Regions from separate parts of the Providencia sp. R33 genome, predicted to be linked through region 2. Evidence: predicted binding sites of a transcription regulator. Region 2 holds the regulator's gene; each other region holds the start of a gene.

Region 1 (2,280 bases), 1.6 Mb from region 2:
CTGCCCCACCTGCAACCCCAACGGAAATATCCCCAACCATCATACTTTGAGCCACATTCACAATGGCTTGAAAGCTTGTCGCACACGCCCTTGAAACACTGTATGCATCCGTTGAAACGCTCATCCCTGTGCCAAGCACTATTTCCCGCGCAATATTAGGTGCTTCAGGCATTTGAACCACTTGGCCAAAGACAAGTTGTTCAATCAACTGATTATCTAAATCGCTACGAACTAATAATTCAGCGACAACCGCTTTGCCTAAATCCACAGCAGCAATGCCTTGATAGGCTGTTGACTGCTTTGCAAACGGCAAACGTAAGCCACTAACAATGGCAATGCGCTCTTTTGTTGAATATGTACTGTCACCATGGTGGGAATGTTGATTCATGGTCGCTCCTGCAAAAGCATAAATAAAAATTATTGTTTATTTTTTCACGATGGGCCGAAAGAGGTCTGACCTGTAATGATTGTTAACATAACTTTCACAATTATCAATTGCATTGACTAAAAAATGGGAGCGCGCACGCAAGTTGGTATAAAAATAGTGCTGAAAAGAAAAGGAATGGATTTAACAAATATAAAAAACCCTTCTATTACTTAGCGTCTAATAAAAGGTGCTATGACAATAGAAGGGTTCAATTAATGAATTCAAACGTTTGATTAACGAAGGCCTAACTGAAAAATCAGACTTTCTGCTTCACAGCTAAAACTAAATTCTGCGCTCAGTTCAACACCATCATTAACTTGTTTTAAAGTGTGGTTAATCGCACAGGGATCTGACTCAACAGACTTCGCTTTTTCTGTGAGCATCTTCAACATGGATTCCGCTTCACCTTGGGTGGCAAAAACATGCTGATACGACGCAGTACAGTCTTTATTATCCAGCACTGTGCCTACATCCACACAACAGCAAGCTGCTGTTTCATCCGCACTACAACGGTTAATCGCATCAGTCATTTTACTCTCCAAATAAACAAACTGTTAAGTGGCTATCATAACGCTGAAAAAGTGATAAAAACCAGTATGTATCAAAACTTATTGCTAATAATTAAACATAAGTTTGATCTTACCCCGTATTTGATTATTTATTGCTCCAAAATAGTCACCTAATGTTGCGATTTTGTTAAATACATCGCATTTTTGAAAACGAAGTCACAATAAATACAAAACAAGCTTGCAACATATCAGGTGGTCAGACCTATACTCTAGTAACTGGTCTGATTTGTCATGACGGCAATGGACCCTACAATTCTGCGCTTCTTGCGATAGAAGTCGCTTTATTTAAAATAAAACATAAGAGGGTTTTGGTCATGAGCCAGAAAAACCTGTTTTCGAAATCAGCTTTAGCAATAGCAGTGGCAATTGTATCTTCTAACACCGGCGCGGCGGGTTTCTTACTAAATGAATATTCTACATCCGCACTGGGACGCGCATTTTCGGGTGCTGGTGCGATGGGCGACAACGCAAGTGAAGGTAGCCGTAACCCTGCTGCGATGATGCTATTTGACCGACCATCTCTGTCTGTGGGTGCGGTGTATATTGACCCGACGGTTGATATTAAAGGTAAAGGTGGTTCTCCGCTTCATAGTAATACAACTGCAAATGATATTGCACCAAGTGCGGTTGTACCTAATGCCCACTTTATTTTCCCAATTAATGATAAATGGGCCGTTGGTACGTCAATGACAACAAACTTCGGCTTAGCGACAGATTTTAATAAAAATTACGCAGCGGGCCCTATTGGCGGAAAAACCGATTTAAAAACTGTTAACTTAAATTTAAGCGGCGCATACCGAGTTAATAACAACTTTAGTTTTGGCTTAGGCGTTAATGCTGTTTATGCCGATGCAGAAATTACTCGCCATGCTGGCGATCTAGGTGCATTAGCACCAATAATTAGCGGAGGAAAGCTTCCCGCTTTCCCGGCAAATACCACGATGGCTAAATTAACAGGTGATGACTGGGGTTATGGCTGGAATGCAGGTATTTTATATGAAATTAATGACGATAACCGTTTAAGCTTAAGCTACCGTTCAAAAGTTAAAGTCAAATTTGAAGATGGTAAGTATTCCAACGACATACCAAAATCAATTGCAGCATTAAATGGAACTGGCGGTGAAAAAATTGATGGTAAGCTCGACCTCAATTTACCTGATATCTGGGAATTTTCAGGTTATCACAAAGTCGCACCAAAATGGGCAATGCACTATAGCGTCTCTTATACGGGATGGAGCGAGTTTAAAGAGTTAACCGCTTACCGTAAACATGGAAGCAGTGACC
Region 2 (2,280 bases):
TTTTCCCGTACTCATATTAACTTCCAACGCGTACCGACTGTGGATACCTCAAACCCATTTTCAGCGAAAGCCATTCCTTCACAAGATGAAAGCTTTATCGTTATTCGCTTTCGTGGGCTTGAACAGATCGATTTTCCCTACCTGCTATCAATGATATCAGGCTCTTTTATCTCTGCGATGAATACTATTGTGGTACCTGGAGGGAAATTAGGCTTAGCGATGGAATTAATTATGACACCAATAGTTGAAAAACTAATTAGTCAAAAACATAGCTAAATTGCTTTTTGATTATTAAACAAGATGCTTACCATTAATTAAGATAAGCATCTTTCAATTCAAATATATTAATAATAATTAAATTTATTTTTAATTTCTTATTTCAAAGCTGTGGGTCACTTCCACAGTTTTTTCTAACATCAACGCGACCGAACAATATTTTTCAGCCGAAAGTTGAACCGCACGTTCAACGGCTTTATCCGTTAATTCATTCCCTGTTACAATAAAATGCAAATGAATTTTAACGAAATAGCGTGGCGCTTCTTCGCGACGCTCGGAGGTTAATTTCACTTCACAGTCGGTAATGTCATTACGACCTTTTTGTAAGATGGATACCACGTCAATCGCGCTACAACCGCCCGCTGCCATTAACACCATCTCCATTGGGCTTGGTGCTTTATCGCCTGCGTTACCATCCATCATCACTTGGTGGCCTGACGCTGACTCACCTAAAAAAGAGAGTCCTTCTACCCATTTAACTCTTGCTTCCATTTTATTCCCCTTGAAATGAAATCGATTTAAAGGCTACATTGTTCCATAGATATAATGAATGTTATATCAGCTTTATTCTGCTGAAGCGATACAGGGAAGACTTTCTGTATTGAATATGCTACAAACAATACTTAGTTGATAGGATTAAGATCAAAACTCAACGTTGTATTTGATTATATTATAGTGTTGATATCAATTTGTTTACCCTAACCATGAAAAGCGATTGATGCAATGTTGCTCTTCCTATTATTTAGGGTATATAAGACAAATTAATATGCTAAGCTAGTGACTTTAAAGCCAGCCTTTCTGGTACGCTTTTTCCGGATGGCTGCAATAACATACAGAGGATAACGCTAATGGTTCTCGGCAAGCCACAAACAGACCCTACTCTTGAATGGTTTTTGTCACACTGCCATATTCATAAGTATCCATCCAAGAGCACACTGATCCATCAGGGTGAGAAAGCAGAAACCCTTTACTACATAGTTAAAGGTTCAGTGGCTGTTTTAATCAAAGATGAAGAAGGCAAAGAAATGATCCTCTCCTACCTGAATCAGGGGGATTTCATTGGTGAGCTTGGATTATTTGAAGAAGGGCAAGAACGTACTGCGTGGGTTAGAGCAAAAATCGCCTGCGAAGTTGCTGAAATTTCTTACAAAAAATTCCGTCAATTGATTCAGGTTAACCCTGATATCTTAATGCGCCTCTCTGCGCAAATGGCAAGCCGCCTACAAACCACGTCAGAAAAAGTGGGCAACCTCGCCTTCTTAGACGTGACAGGTCGTATTGCACAAACGTTACTGAATCTAGCCAAACAACCTGATGCCATGACGCATCCAGACGGGATGCAAATCAAAATCACCCGTCAGGAAATTGGCCAAATCGTTGGTTGTTCCCGTGAAACTGTCGGCCGTATTTTGAAAATGCTGGAAGATCAAAACTTAATCTCCGCGCATGGTAAAACCATTGTTGTTTACGGTACACGATAATTAACCTTTCGCCTCACTCCCTTGGTGGGGCGCACCTTTTTGAATAGCGTTATATCCTAAGTATAACGCTATTTCCCCAAAATACGGTTGTTTTATATATCATTTTTAATGAGTGTCGTTTCTTTATATTTTTCTGACTAATAATCAAACTAAGATAATGGGAGTTAACCATTATTAGGAGATTATTTGTTGTGAAATTAGATGTCAACGTCAATAAATTAGCCAGAATATCGAATAACACAAGTAATAAAAATATTGTTTTCCGAAGCCCGTCAATCATTGATAATTTAAGTATTATTAAGACATTCAATTCTGAGAATTATAAGAAAATAAACTTCGCGACTCTGACTTGTGAGTTTCAAGAAAGAGCACAACCCGAGCTAAATCGCCTCCCCTATTCACCACCTGTTGAAAAACTATTATTACCTTATACCTATCATGAAGATGATTTAATTTCCCCATCAAATATCGTTAAAAACAACATCACTATAAAAAATAATACGCCAATAAAAATTAAACTGGA
Region 3 (2,280 bases), 120 kb from region 2:
CTAACAACAACGCAGTGAATGGGTGACCAATAAATTCTAGCCAATGTTCAGCGGTTGAATTCGCCTCAACAAAATGGGTTCCAATGGTTTTTAAACCGACAAGGACTAACGGGAATAACACTAAACATAAGCTGAATCCAAAACTTGGCATTTTGCCATGCTCTGTTTTCGGCGCTTGGTAATCCGCAGGAATATCAATATGGACAAACTTACTGATAAAACTCCCGAATAATGGCCCCGCTAAAATCATACTTGGGATAGCAGCACATAAGCCAATTAGGATCATCCAGCCATAATCCGCGCCCATTTGTGATGCAACAAGCATTGGCGTTGGCCCCGGCAGTAAGAAGGCTGCAGCCGCCGCGACCCCTGCAAATAATGGAATTGCCAAGCGAACAACGTTATGGCCAGTACGGTTAGCAACTGCAAAAACAACACCAATCAATAAGACAATTGCTACATCAAAAAACAGGGGTAAAGCACAGATAAGCCCTGCGATCCCCACAGCATAATGCGCACGTTTTTCACCGAACAGGTTAAGCAATTTATTAGCGACTTGGTCTAATGCGCCTGTTTCATGCAAAATTTTGCCAAACATGGCACCGAGTGCAACTACGATTGCCAAGAAGCCTAGAGTCCCAGCCATCCCTTTTTGCATGGTTTCAGTGATTTGTTGCACTGGCATCCCTGAAAATAAGCCAGCACCAATGGAGACAATCATTAAGGCTACAAAAGCATGTAAGCGTGCATACATCACTAAAAATAGCAGTAAGACAACGGAGCCCACTGCGGTGAGCACTAATGTCAGTGTACTAAGTGTTTCAACGGTATTCATACTGTATCTCCCGAAACAATCTGTGTAATCGTTGAGCAGGTATTACCGATGACGTCTTCAAGAGATTGACGAATATCCACAGCATGCACATCAGTTTCTGCTTCGTTAGGCTCTTCTAAGGTCGCAAATTGCGTTTTGAGCATTTCAGGTTTGAAAAAGTGCCCTTTACGCGCTTTGAGTCGTTCTTCTATCACGTTAGCATCGCCTTTTAAGTAGATAAAAAATAAGTTTTTATTATCTTCTCTTAAAATATTCCGGTATTTTTTCTTCAGTGCTGAGCACACGACTAACGAAATATCATTGGTTCTTTGCATCGCAAAAATGGCTTGATTCAATGCCTCCAACCAAGGCTGGCGATCTTCATCATTAAGGGCATGCCCTGACGCCATTTTTAAAATATTCGCTTTAGGGTGCAGAAAGTCACCATCTAAAAAAGCGGCTTGTAATTGCTGTGCAACACCGTTCGCCACAGCTGATTTACCGCTGCCCGATACCCCCATCAGGACAAAAGTGTAATTTTGTTTTTGGGTATCACTCATAGGAAACTCCTCAGACTTTATCGTTGTTCTATTCTTTTCATCATCCGGCATAATGTTACCGGTAACTTTGTTACGGGTAACATTATTATCAGTACGGATTTATTGCAATCAAATTGGCGAATAAGAGAACAGATCTGTGATGTTAATCTCAATCTGACTTTATTGAAGATAGGTGAAGAAAAAAGCAAAGCTAACGATATTGAAATTAGTTAACTACTACCTTTCGTATTCCTCTAAATAATTCGTGGTGTCGCTAGGCGGCAATCGAGCTAAGCCCTAGGAGCATACATAAGTATGTGACTAAAGTTGGTGGGTGCAGCCAATACTTTTAGTGAATATGCCGAAGTTTAGCTTTAAGGCTATATTAAACCACACTATTTTCCTAAATAATTCGAATTATAGGTAGGCGGCAAATTGAGGATATCTCAGGGAGCATACATAAGTATGTGACCTGAGTAGCCGAGAGCAGCCAATACTTTTAGTGAATACGCCGAAGTTTAGCTTTAAGGCTATATTAAACCACACTATTTCCCTAAATAATTCGAATTATAGGTAGGCGGCAAATTGAGGATATCTCAGGGAGCATACATAAGTATGTGACTAAAGTTGGTGAGAGCAGCCAATACTTTTAGTGAATACGCCGAAGTTTAGCTTTAAGGCTATATTAAACCACACTATTTCCCTAAATAATTCGAATTATAGGTAGGCGGCAAATTGAGGATATCTCAGGGAGCATACATAAGTATGTGACTAAAGTTGGTGAGTGCAGCCAATACTTTTAGTGAATACGCCGAAGTTTAGCTTTAAGGCTATATTAAACCACACTATTTCCCTAAATAATTCGAATTATAGGTAGGCGGCAAATTGAGGATATCTCAGGGAGCATACATAAGTATGTGACCTGAG

What was found. The regulator CRP, encoded in region 2, controls carbon source genes, mostly activating them, when cyclic AMP is high. The targets are predictions, from matches to a motif close to ATGTGANNNNNNTCACAT.
Region 1: a site for CRP is predicted at 1,121-1,138, ahead of fadL (long-chain fatty acid transporter FadL). Genes of this name have one in related genera too.
Region 3: a site for CRP is predicted at 1,509-1,526, ahead of gntK (gluconokinase). Genes of this name have one in related genera too.

The regions. Positions count from the first base shown of each region.
Region 1 covers NZ_CP072453.1:906,926-909,205, reverse strand. The annotation lists gene fadI (acetyl-CoA C-acyltransferase FadI) at 1-388, opposite strand, end outside; gene J6836_RS04225 (YfcZ/YiiS family protein) at 661-957, opposite strand; gene fadL (long-chain fatty acid transporter FadL) at 1,311-2,280, shown strand, end outside.
Region 2 covers NZ_CP072453.1:4,083,479-4,085,758, reverse strand. The annotation lists gene J6836_RS19155 (phosphoribulokinase) at 1-276, shown strand, start outside; gene J6836_RS19150 (OsmC family protein) at 367-768, opposite strand; gene crp (cAMP-activated global transcriptional regulator CRP) at 1,125-1,757, shown strand; gene J6836_RS19140 (hypothetical protein) at 1,949-2,280, shown strand, end outside.
Region 3 covers NZ_CP072453.1:4,199,291-4,201,570, reverse strand. The annotation lists gene gntU (gluconate transporter) at 1-835, opposite strand, end outside; gene gntK (gluconokinase) at 832-1,374, opposite strand.